DNA from 4 places in the Lysinibacillus sp. FJAT-14222 genome. Region 1 is predicted to be linked to each of the others. Evidence: riboswitches for the same ligand, from Rfam matches in the RefSeq annotation. Region 1 holds a riboswitch; each other region holds the start of a gene.
The links. A riboswitch is a leader RNA that binds a small molecule or an ion and turns the genes downstream of it on or off. The one in region 1 is predicted to bind thiamine pyrophosphate.
Positions count from the first base shown of each region.

Region 2: another riboswitch for thiamine pyrophosphate. It lies ahead of AN161_RS05940 (ABC transporter substrate-binding protein); the one in region 1 lies ahead of thiT (energy-coupled thiamine transporter ThiT).
Region 3: another riboswitch for thiamine pyrophosphate. It lies ahead of thiM (hydroxyethylthiazole kinase); the one in region 1 lies ahead of thiT (energy-coupled thiamine transporter ThiT).
Region 4: another riboswitch for thiamine pyrophosphate. It lies ahead of thiC (phosphomethylpyrimidine synthase ThiC); the one in region 1 lies ahead of thiT (energy-coupled thiamine transporter ThiT).

Region 1 is NZ_LIYL01000061.1:43,550-46,745, forward strand. It holds gene map (type I methionyl aminopeptidase) at 1-732, opposite strand, end outside; gene thiT (energy-coupled thiamine transporter ThiT) at 1,239-1,799, opposite strand; TPP riboswitch at 1,969-2,076, opposite strand; gene AN161_RS25510 (DUF4870 domain-containing protein) at 2,201-2,533, shown strand; gene AN161_RS25515 (SMC family ATPase) at 2,747-3,196, opposite strand, start outside.
Region 2 is NZ_LIYL01000012.1:17,584-20,779, forward strand. It holds gene AN161_RS05930 (sigma factor regulator N-terminal domain-containing protein) at 1-541, opposite strand, end outside; gene AN161_RS05935 (RNA polymerase sigma factor) at 526-1,032, opposite strand; TPP riboswitch at 1,229-1,339, shown strand; gene AN161_RS05940 (ABC transporter substrate-binding protein) at 1,513-2,508, shown strand; gene AN161_RS05945 (thiamine-binding protein) at 2,510-2,800, shown strand; gene AN161_RS05950 (ABC transporter permease) at 2,800-3,196, shown strand, end outside.
Region 3 is NZ_LIYL01000001.1:75,009-78,204, forward strand. It holds gene thiE (thiamine phosphate synthase) at 1-137, opposite strand, end outside; gene thiD (bifunctional hydroxymethylpyrimidine kinase/phosphomethylpyrimidine kinase) at 127-951, opposite strand; gene thiM (hydroxyethylthiazole kinase) at 951-1,706, opposite strand; TPP riboswitch at 1,795-1,893, opposite strand; gene AN161_RS00265 (acyl--CoA ligase) at 2,083-3,196, shown strand, end outside.
Region 4 is NZ_LIYL01000003.1:22,225-25,420, reverse strand. It holds gene AN161_RS01505 (AEC family transporter) at 101-1,030, shown strand; TPP riboswitch at 1,415-1,529, shown strand; gene thiC (phosphomethylpyrimidine synthase ThiC) at 1,856-3,196, shown strand, end outside.

The DNA.
Region 1 (3,196 bases):
GATGATTGGTTTATCTTTTGTAACGATAATTGAATGCTCAATTTGGGCAACTAATGATTTGTCTGGCGTAATGAATGTCCAGCCATCACCAGCTTCCACAATATGCTCCGCTTTCGCTGAGATGAAGGGCTCGACGGCAAGCACCATGCCTTCCTTCATAATTGTAGAATCCCATGCATCATAATAATTTAAAATATGATTTGGCTCATCATGTAAGGAACGACCTAAACCGTGACCAGTTAGGTTCATAATCACTGTTAAATCGTTGGCATATGCTTCACGCTCAACAGCTTTTCCGATTTGGTTTAATTTTGATCCAGCTTTTACTTTTGTCATCGCTCGATCGAAAGCACTTTTAGCTACGCGACACAGCTTTTCTTTATCTTCGTAGCCTTCACCAACTACAAATGAAATGCCAGTATCTGCAAAGTAGCCATTTAATGAACCAGATACATCTATGTTTACGATATCTCCATCTTTAATCACACGTTTACCTGGAATACCATGCGCCACTTCCTCATTAACACTAATACATGTATATCCTGGGAAATCATACTCCCCTTTAGGTCCAGAAACTGCTCCTGCTTCAGCAAACATACGGCCTGCAATTTCATCTAGCTCAAGTGTTGTTACACCTGGTTTTGTAGCTGCCTGCATTGCTTCACGAATTTCAGCACAAATACGGCCGATTTTTTTAAAGGCTTCAATCTCTTCTTGCGTTTTTACAATCATTTTTAACGTCCCTTTCATCTAATATCTACTATTTAATATAACATAACTTTCTATGCATAAAACGCTAAACGCTTTAAATATTATATGCCATCTTACATTGTAAAGTGCTGAAAATAGGCTCATTACCGTAACGTAGGGGTGATTTCCGTTCCGACTGGGCGCTTTCCTGGGGGCGTCCGATGAGCCGCTTTTGTTGTTGCTGTCGCTACGCTTTCGCACAGAAAACATCCGCTGCGCTCCAGGGTCTCGGGTCAACAGATGTTTTTTGCGCGAAAGCGAAGCGGCAGCGGCACCGATGTTGGTCACGAAGGCGTTATCACAGGATGTGATGGTTTTAGCCTTCGTTCCTCTATCGCTGATCCCCAAGGAGTCGCCCAGTCGTAACGAAGATCAACTTATTTGCATGACATAAATATACGCAATCCCTAACCTAGCTAAAAAAGCAACAATCCTACATTCAATTTAATAAAAATAAAAACCCTCCACTCATGTGAAGGGCATAATAGTTATGATTTTCGTTGCATTAATTGAGGAGCTGCTGTGAATAACAGAACACCCACAATTGCTGTTAAAATTGTTGCTGGTAGCATATATGTTCCATTATAAATGATGGAATAAATCCACGCATTTTGATCTCCAGCATACTCTGAGAAAAATACAGCGCCCGCAATGGTATGTGCTGCATATCGTAAAAATCCTGCTAATACAGTTCCTAGAATAATATAAAGTGCCATTTTCTTTTTGTTTAAATTTTTAGCAGCCTCGAGTACTGGTCGGCGAACAACGGCCGCTAAACCAACTACTGTGAAGGCAACACCATAATCGAGTAATCCTTGAAGCCAATGTATAATAAAGGCACCAAACATTGTTTGCATAACACCAATAAGTAAGCCTGTTGTCAGACCTGGCATAAGACCCCAACGAAATGCCATTAACATTATTGGCACCATCACTAGACTAACAGAGCCTCCTTGTGCCCATACTTGGAAGGAAACCTGATCGAGCACAAGGCCAATCGCTGCGAATATCGCAATTTCCACAAGCATTAAAAGTCTTTTTTTGTCCATAATTATTCTCTCCTTTGTTCCGATGTAGGATACAAGAGCAGGAATAGAAAACTGTTGGCAAATATGTCCCTATCTGGCATCAAAAAGGCTTAATCTCCATTCATCATGTTTTTAGTAGCTGAATAAAGATAAAAAACGATGCCAGGACAGAGCCTCACATCGTAAAAGTGTCGGTTTCTATCCACATCCCTACGCAAGTGTTAACTTACAGGTTCAAAGAGTCAAGGCATTACGTGCCCAGTCTCAGCTGACATCATCAGCTCCCCTTGTGGTCGTTACATCTTAATTTATTTGAACAATCTCATTGTACGCAAACACTGTTATGATTACAACCTCTTCCACATTATTTTTTGAAACTTTGCTGTTTTTCATGCGTAAATATTAAAAAAGGAGGTACAACTATGGAGAACCAAAAAATTTTATCTGCGTTTAGTTATCTCAGTATTTTTTTCGCCCCTTTTATTGTGCCATTAGTTGTTTACTTTATTTCAAAAGATAGCTACGTAAAGAGTCACTCTATTCGAGCACTAATATCACATTTAATTCCAGTCGGATTCGGAATTATCTTATTTGCAGTCTTTGTCATCTCAACCTTTTCATTTAACACTTTTGACCCAGATTCAAGTAGCAGTACTTTTCTTATTATTTGGTTTGCTTCATTCGCAATTTACTTACTCGTTTCAATAGGAATTCTTATTTGGAATATTGTTCAAGCTGTTCGCGTTATCCGATAATGTTATATTCGAACTAAACAAATAGTACCAATAGTTAAAGGAGCTGTTATTTTATGAAAGTATCTAAAGTTGTCAAAACCGCCGTAAAATTAGCACCTATCGTTATCCCAATTGTAAAAAAAGTAATCGCTACAAAGAAAGGAACGACTCCTAACGTAACTAAAAAATAACAAAAGGGCGTATTTCCATATAACGGAGATACGCCTTTTCACTTTATTTCACTTCAAAATATGTTTGACTATGACCATTCATTGTTTTTTCGACATGCAGAACTGCGGGCATTGTAGCTTTTAGCTCTGCAACGTGTGATATGACACCAATCATGCGTCCAGAATCTTGTAAATCAATGAGAGTGTCAATCGCCTTATTTAATGCTTCTTCATCGAGAGAACCAAAGCCCTCATCAATAAACATCGTTTCAATGCGGATGTTACCTTGAAAGCTTTGAATCACATCTGCCATACCAAGGGCAAGACTTAATGATGCATTAAACTTTTCTCCACCTGATAATGTTTTCACATCTCGTAATTGATCCGTATAGGCATCATATACATCTAACCCAAGCCCACTTTGCTTTGCATGCTTTTCTAATCGATCCGAACGTCGTAGCTCAAATTGACCATTCGATAAATGATATAGACGAACATTCGCTGCCTCTGTAAT
Region 2 (3,196 bases), on a different contig from region 1:
ATGTATAAGGTTTGTTAAAAGATACGGCAACTTCTGCAACGTGATTCTCCATTTGCGAAATTTCACCTAGTTCGTTTTGTACACCGTCATGGTATTTTTTTATGGATGGGTGATAAAATGTCGCAAATTTAGTCTTTGTCTGTTTATCGTACTCATAGAACTCTGTATCAGACCAATAAAATCCTGGTGTTAACTCGTTCTTGTCAATTTTGCCTCGAAACCATCCAAATGAACTTGTAAGTGTGCTCCATTGAACTACATAACCGTTAATATTCTTAGAACGGTTTGTGATAATGTTTCCACCAAACATTGATGAATTACTTACCGTTACTTGAGAGTCGACTTGAATATTAGGTTCTGCAATGTCATTATGTAAAAAAAGATGTTCTTTAAGTCTTTTAGAACTTTCCGTTGCAAAGTAGGAACCAGTTTTATAAAAGACGGGTAAGAGAATTAATATTACAATAATTGAAGTGATGATAATTTTTAGTAGTTGTTTTCGTTTAGCCTTTTTTAAAGCGTTATTTAACGAAGTTTCCATTCATGTTTACCTCCTATTTTTGAGTGAATAAATTTACGTGCACGATATAATTTTTGCTTGACGCTATCTACTTGAATATCCAACAAAGTAGCAATTTCTTCATATGAAAAATCATAGTAATACTTTAAAAAGAATATTTCTTTATATTCTTTTTTAATGTCTTTTAACAAATAGAAAATTTCATCCTTATTTAGCAATGTCTCAAAATGATAATCGGTGTGTTGGAGCTTTGAATATATTTCCTCAGTGATGTAAATGTTTTTCTGCTCCTTTTTCCTTTTCAAGTCAATATATTGATTAAGTGAAACTCTAAAAAACCATGGGCGTATATTGCTTTCTGTGAGGCTATCTAACAACGTATAAATTTTATAATAGGTGGTTTGAATTATATCTTCCGCATCCTCTTTTTTGGCTCCTTTCGCTAGTAATAGATTGAACACTTCCTCTCCTAAATGGATTAGATAGGAGGTTAGTTCATTTTCTTTTTTCATTGCTGATCCTCCTTACTCTTATACAACGAATGAGTGATCACAAATGTATACACTTAATTATAAAGTTTATTTTGGGATAAGGGCTATGTCTGACATTGCTTTCTGAAATGACATGACAATATAATGCTTTAACATGAAAGAGACCCTTGTCATTTACAGATAGATATGGGTATAATAATCACGAAAAGTTCATATGGAAAGAATGTAGGGGGGCTGGTAGTTGCCAGCTGAGATTGTGTCCGATAGACGCTGACCCTTTGAACCTGATTTGGCTCGTACCAGCGTAGGGAACATCTATTCAAAAAAAGAAAATTTTTGATACTGATTGTAAAACGTCTGGGAGGAATTCCTAGGCGTTTTTTATGTTACAAGAATTGTTGTATGCACAAAGCTTAGGTGCAGACATACCGTGAATACGCTTTCTTCTGGTTACACATTCATTCATGAACACTTTCAAATTACTTACTGGGAGGATTCAGCATGAAAAAATGGTTATTGATCCTGTTGGCTGCGCTTTTAACATTAGTGGGCTGTAGTGAAAAGGAGGATAAAAAGGATACTAAGGAATTAACAAAAGTCTCGGTAGTTCTTGACTGGACACCGAACACAAATCACACAGGTTTATATGTAGCGAAAAAACTTGGCTACTTTAAGGAACAGGGCTTAGATGTTGATATTTTATTACCTGGTGAAGCAGGTGCAGATCAGCTTGTGGCGTCTGGTAAGGCTCAGTTTGGTGTAAGCTATCAGGAAGGGATTACACAGGCACGTGTGCAAGATGTACCTTTAGTATCGATCGCAGCGATTATTCAACATAATACTTCTGGCTTCGCATCCATTGCATCAAAAGGCATTACGTCACCTAAGGATTTTGAAGGTAAAACATACGGTGGCTGGGGTGCACCGCTTGAACAAGCAGTACTACAATCACTTATGCAAACAGAAAATGCGGATATTAATAAGTTAGATATCGTCAATGCAGGCGATATCGATTTCTTCACAATGATGAAAAAAGATATTGATTTTGCGTGGATTTATTATGCAGTGACAGGTATTGAAGCAGAACTTCGTGGCGAAAAGCTGAACATGCTTTATTTAACAGATTATAGTGATCTGTTAGATTATTACACACCTGTACTTGCTACAAACGAAAAAATGATTAAGGATGATCCTAAGACAGTCAAAGCATTTGTCGCTGCTGCAGCAAAGGGCTATGAATATGCGATAAATCACCCAAGTGAGGCAGCTGATATTTTACTAGAAGCGGTACCTGATTTAGATAAAGACCTTGTGCATAAAGGTCAGGAGTGGCTAGCAGATAAGTATCAAGATGACGCTCCTCAATGGGGCGAGCAAAAACTTACTGTTTGGGAAAACTACGCGAAATGGATGGAAAGCAACAAAGTTTTAGAGGGCGAATTTAACGCAGAACAAGCATTTACAAATGACTTTTTACCAAAAAAGGAGACAAAGTAATATGGCAAACTCATTAATAAGTGTACAAATTATCCCGAAAACTGAAAAATATGAAGATGTGATCCCATTTGTCGATGCAGCGATTGCGGTTATTGATGCATCAGGGGTGAAATATGAAGTTCACCCACTAGAAACAACAATGGAAGGTGAACTATCGACTTTGCTACTAATCATTGAAAAAATGAATGACAAAATGATTGAGCTTGGTGCTATTAATGTGATTACGCAAGTGAAAATTTTATATCAGCCAACTGGTATTACAATGGGAACCTTAACGGAAAAATATCAGTGATGAAGCAAGCAATAAAACAAGGAAGGACGATATTTTTTATCGCCTTCCTCTTATTCATATGGGAACTAATTGTCCGCTTTGCAGACGTTCCACATTGGCTATTGCCCGCGCCAAGTGCCATTTTGATGGAGGGCTTTCAATCGTATGACACGTTTGTGCCGCATGCTTTAGCAACTGTTCAATTAGCACTTCTAGGCCTTGCCATTGGGATATTGTGTGGGCTAACGGTTGCCGTGTTATTACATCGTTTTACGTTTATTCGGGAGCTATTTTATCCTATTCTCATTATGTCACAGAATGTCCCTGTGCTCGTCCTAGCACCGTTATTAATCATCTGGTTTGGGTTTGGTTTATTGCCAAAGCTTATTATTATTTGTCTCGTGTGCTTTTTCCCCA
Region 3 (3,196 bases), on a different contig from region 1:
GTATTTGGTCCTTTTTCACGGAATTGAAACATAGTAATACCAGATTGTAGAGCCTTCTCTAGAACGGTTATTGGCTTCTTATTTAAAACATTACCAGTACCCATAATAAAATATAACTGTAGATCGTTACGTTTCATGAATGATCACCTCACAGGAGTCCTTATAGTTTTGATAGGCAAAATGATTTGTTGGACCATGACCATTACCAATAGATAAATCGTGAGTAATTGCTAATTGAATAAATTTTTTTGCTTCCTCAATCGCTTCTTCTATAGGTAACCCACGGCCAAGAAAAGCGGTTAATGCAGCGGAAAACGTACAGCCTGTACCATGTGTATTTTTTGTTGCGATACGAGAGGACTGCATGGAAAATGACCGACCGTCTTGAAAAAATACATAATCAATCGCATAATATTGATCTGCTAAATGACCGCCTTTAATAATGACACATTGAACCCCCATTTGTAATAAGACATGAGCTGCTTCTTTAATATCTGCTAAAGAATTGATTTTCTTTCCGGCAAGGGTTTCGGCTTCAGGTATGTTCGGTGTTACGATTGTTGCTAAAGGTAGTAAATAACTACGTATTGCATCAATTGCTTCTTGCTGTAATAAGCTTTCGCCACCTTTTGCAATCATGACAGGATCAACAATAAGCGGAATATTTACTTCGGATAAAATATGTGCAATTGATTGAATTATTTCGGAGGAAAACAACATTCCTGTTTTAACAGCACTTATTGAAAAATCCTCGATTAGCGCTTTAAGTTGTTTCTCAACGAAGCTAACTTCAATTGGTAGGACATCCGATACACCAAGTGTGTTCTGGGCAGTCAAAGCTGTAATAACAGACGTTCCAAATACCTTTAATTCCTGAAACGTTTTTAAATCAGCCTGTATGCCTGCGCCACCACCACTATCTGAACCTGCAATTGTCGTTACAATATGCATCATTCTACACCATCCTTGGAAAGCCGGTGTAGTTCATTCAATACTGCAATTTGAAAATCGCCAATGTATTGAGTGGAAGAAGCAGCTTGTTCTGCCACTTTTTTATAAAGCGACAATGTATCTACCAATTGGGTAAAGGGTTTATTTCCTGTGGCGTAGGCGGCACAACAAATGGCACTCAATAAGCAACCTGTTCCAGTGACTTCTGTCATTTGAGGATTTCCACCTGTAATCCATTGCTGATGTTCGCCATCAGTAATAAAATCCTTTTCACCGGTCACAATAACAATACAATTATTAAGTTGAGCTATTTGCTTTGCCTCTATTTCTAAAGAAATTGAACCATGACCACTATCTACGCCTTTTTGTTGCCAGTCTACATTGGCAATAGCCGCAAGCTCTCCAATATTACAACGAATTGCTGCAAACTTAATTTCCTTCAGTAATTGCCGTACCGTCTGTTTTCGGTAAGTTGTTGCACCTGCAGCAACAGGATCTAAAATAATGGGAATGCCAAGAGCATTTGCTTTTTTTCCTGCAAGTAACATTGATTCTTTCATATGCTCATTAAGGGTACCTATATTTATCAATAAGCCTGAGGCAATCGTGACCATTTCTTCAACCTCATGACTGTCATCAGCCATGACTGGAGAAGCACCTATTGCTAATAAGCCATTTGCTTGAAAATTAGCCACGACGTAATTGGTAATACAGTGAATAAGTGGATTTTTTTTACGAATAGTACGAAATATCAATCTAAGTCCTCCTTGTTGGATGGACGTAAGCGTGCAAAAAAGGCTCTTTTTCGTGCAAAAAAAACACGCAAAAGAGCCCTTCATCAGTAATTAGATGTGATTTGCTCCCTACGTCAGTATTAACTAACAGGTTCAAAGGGTCAGGTTTTACCTTCTCAACTCTAAGTGAGTCCCCCTGCAATCATTCTTTTAGTTGACCAAAATGTACCATATTTTTCATTCGTGTTCAATAGGGAGATTTTTTAGAACCAATTCGTGACTGATGCCATATAGCAGAGCATGATAGTTGTCATGACTTTATTAAAATAGAGTACCTTCCATTGAAAATGATGAAAATTGAGTTTTATAATGAGCATAACAAAAGGGGGCATTTGCCATGAAAAGACAAGATTTAATTGCACCAGAATGGTATAACATTTCAGAGGAAATTGAAAAATATGCAAAGGATTCTACCAAAAATGCATTAATAGTTTATAACGAAGACGAGGAAATTCAGTACATAACATATGCTACTTTACTTGAAAAGGCGAATCAGGCAGCGCATGTACTTACATCTCAAGGTTTAACAAAAGGTGATGTTATTTTAGTCATGGTGCCGAGGTCAGTTGAAGCGTATATCGTATATATTGCTGCCTTAAAGGCAGGTTTAACCATTATCCCAAGCTCAGAAATGCTGAGAACTAAAGATATTGAATATCGAATCAATCATGCTAATGCAAAAGGTGTTGTTGCATTTGAGCCTTATATTGAACAATTTAATGATGTGGAAAATTTACAAAACATACAGCGATTTGTCATTGGTTATGCACATGAACCTTGGCAGCCGTTGCTTGAAAAAATGCAAAGCCAACCAACAACCTATATAAGTTCTACACCAACTAAGAGTACAGACATTGCATTTTTAGCATATACGAGTGGTACTACGGGCAATCCAAAGGCAGCCGTACATACACATAGTTGGGGTTATGCACACTTAAGAACGACTGCACCGAATTGGTTAGGTGTCCAAGAAGGTGACATTGTATGGGCAACAGCAGCTCCAGGCTGGCAAAAATGGATCTGGAGTCCGTTCCTCGCTACATTAGGAAGCGGTGCAACAGCATTTGTCTACAAAGGTAACTTTGATGCGGCAACATATCTTGGGCTGCTTGAAAAATTCAATATTAATATTCTGTGCTGTACACCAACCGAATATCGATTTATGGCAGCGCTTGAAAATTTACAAGATTTCAATTTAAGTACAATCCGTCAGGCTGTGTCAGCGGGTGAACCTTTAAATAGCGAAGTGATAAAAGTATTTTCGGAGGTCTTGAATTTACAAGTACGAGATGGCTATGGACAAACAGAAAATACATTACTTGTTGGTACAATGGTAGGAATGGGGGCTAGAATGGGTTCAATGGGTAAACCTACTCCGGGTAATACAGTTGAAATTATCAATGATTTTGGAAATCCTGTTGCAATTGGAGAAGTTGGAGACATTGCTGTAC
Region 4 (3,196 bases), on a different contig from region 1:
TTGTTTGAACATGATGAAAAAGACAGGATGAGTGAACGCTGAAGTACATTGACCGAGTTTACAAACAGCAATACTATAGGAAAGGAAGGGGGGACTCGCTATGACGTATCTCGGTATGATTTTCTTCCAAATTGTAGCTCCTATTTTAATACTTCTAGTACTTGGTGCAGTTTTACAAAAGAAATTTCGCTTTAATTTAAAGGCGCTATCTCAGCTTATTACATACTGCTTCATGCCAGCAGCTGTTTTTGTGAATTTATATGAAACGAGCATAGAGCTGTCTGTACTTGGGGAAGTTGCGTTATTTATTTTACTCTTTATAGGAAGTCAAATGGTGCTTAGTCACTTTATAGCAAAGGGGCTCGGTTTAGTAAAAACAGAGGCTGCAGTGTTTAAAAATAGTGTTGTCCTTATTAATTCAGGCAACTATGGTATTCCGGTCGCGCAAATGATTTTCGTAACACAGCCGATTGGAGTAGCGATTCAGGTCATTCTCGTAATATTTCAAAATATGACGACCTATACATATGGCTTGTACAATTTAATTTCTTCAACAAAATCGGGCATGTCTATTGTAAAAGACTTTCTCAAAATGCCTATTATCCATGCGCTTATAATTGGTGTGGCAATGAACTATTTTAATATTACTATTCCGCAGTTTATAAAAATTCCGGTAGACCATGTGGCAGATGGCTTTATTGCTGTAGCCCTAATAACATTAGGAGCTCAACTATCACAGCTTGAAATTAAATCAATGTTCAATAAGACAGTATTCATTAGCTGTTTTACACGACTAATTATAGGACCAGCTGTAGCTTTACTTATCATTTTTGTACTTGGCTTAGATGGTGTCGTGGCACAATCACTTTTTATAGCTAGTGCTTTTCCGACATCACGAAATAGCTCTAGTCTGGCATTAGAATATGGTGTGGAATCGACAACCGCTGCACAAACGGTTTTATTTTCAACAATTGTAAGCTGTATTACAGTGACGATTGTAATTTATGTAGCGGAACTGTTGTTTACCTAACGGCTGGATGTTATTCGGAAGAAGTGACAGCCATCTGGAGTAAGCGGCTTTCCTTCTGATTTTTAAAAATAAGCTAATCACCAAAAGTTAGGGATTATATTTTTTAAAACGTATGCCAAGTGGAGGCTGGGCGACTCCTTGGGGATTAGCGTCACAGATGAGACCCTGGAGCGAGCAAGTAGGGGAACGAAGGCTAAAAGCATCACGTCCTGTGATAACGCCTTCGTGACCAACATCCTGTTGCCCCAAACGGCTCATCGGACGCCCCCAGGAAAGCGCTCAGCCGGAACGGAAATCAACCACACTTTATGATGATGAGCCGAAAATATTCAAATGAAGCTTCCATCTATTAGCAATATCTGCTACACTAGCATCAAACTTAATAGCACTAACTAGGGGAGTCTGATGAGTCAGGCTGAGAGGGAAACGCATAGAGGTTTCTTGACCCTTTGGACCTGATCTGGCTCATACCAGCGTGGGAAAGTTAATCATTATTGCACTCTCTGTTTTTTGCAATAACTATACCTTTACATTCTTAGCCGGATCCAAAATTTTCTTTGGATTCGGCTTTTTGTCTTCATTCAGCAGAAGACTCCTATCTTTGCGAGTGATGAGATGTATGCGGTTAAGATTCCTTATCAGTGGGTGCCCAAACACCTGCTGAATGAAGACAAGCCTCCGGCGGATGTCACGGATTTTAAAAGGAATGAATTGTGCGGGCACAATTCAAAATCCGGACGCAATTACGCCAAGGCGAAATTGATTTTTTGTTTGGGTGAGCTAGATTCGGTCCTTGTATAAATGGAAAAGGGAGCGAAGTAGTTTATGACAACAGTTAGCGATAAGAATATTACGATTATGTCAAGTTTTGATGGAAGTAAAAAAGTGTATGTAGAAGGATCTCGATCAGATATTTTAGTGCCAATGCGTGAAATTGCTTTAAGTCCGACGACAGGTAGCTTTGGTGAAGAGGAAAATGCGCCAGTACGTGTTTATGATACGAGTGGCCCGTACACAGATCCTGAGTATAAGGTGGATATTACGAAAGGATTGCCAGCTTTACGTAGTGCATGGATCAAAGAACGAGGTGACGTCGAAGAATACGAAGGTCGTACAATCAAGCCAGAAGATAATGGATTCCGCAAAGCTGATGATCCACGAATGAATGAAAATGTTTTTCCGGATTTATCTAGAAAGCCTTTACGTGCGAAGAAAGGTAAAAATGTAACACAGCTTCACTATGCACGAAAGGGAATTATTACTTCAGAGATGGAATTTGTAGCGATTCGCGAAAATATGGATCCTGAATTCGTGCGCTCAGAGATCGCGGCAGGGCGTGCAATTTTGCCCTCTAATATTAATCACCCTGAGGCCGAGCCAATGATTATTGGACGTAACTTCCACGTGAAAATTAACGCTAATATTGGAAATTCAGCAGTGTCATCCTCTATTGCGGAAGAGGTAGAAAAAATGACATGGGCGACACGTTGGGGTGCTGATAACATTATGGATTTGTCGACTGGTAAGCATATTCATACGACACGTGAATGGATTATTCGTAATGCCGCGGTGCCTGTAGGAACGGTGCCAATCTATCAAGCGCTAGAAAAAGTAAATGGTGTGGCAGAGGATTTAACGTGGGAGGTGTATCGTGATACGTTGATTGAGCAGGCCGAGCAAGGTGTTGATTACTTCACGATTCACGCAGGGGTTCTGCTACGCTATGTGCCATTAACGGCTAATCGTGTAACAGGCATAGTATCTCGAGGAGGCTCGATTATGGCACAGTGGTGTTTATATCACCATCAAGAAAGCTTCTTATATACACATTTTGAAGAAATCTGTGAAATTATGAAAACATATGATGTTGCCTTCTCTTTAGGTGATGGTTTACGTCCTGGTTCCATTGCAGATGCAAATGATGAGGCTCAGTTTGCGGAGCTGGAAACGCTAGGGGAATTAACGCAAATTGCCTGGAAGCATGATGTACAGGTGATGGTAGAAGGACCAGGGCATGTGCCAATGCATCTTATTAAAGAAAATATGGACAAGCAGTTAGAGGTGTGTAAGGAAGCTCCTTTCTATACTTTAGGGCCGCTAACAACAGATATCGCGCCTGGCTATGACCATATTACATCGGCTATTGGTGCTGCGATGATCGGTTGG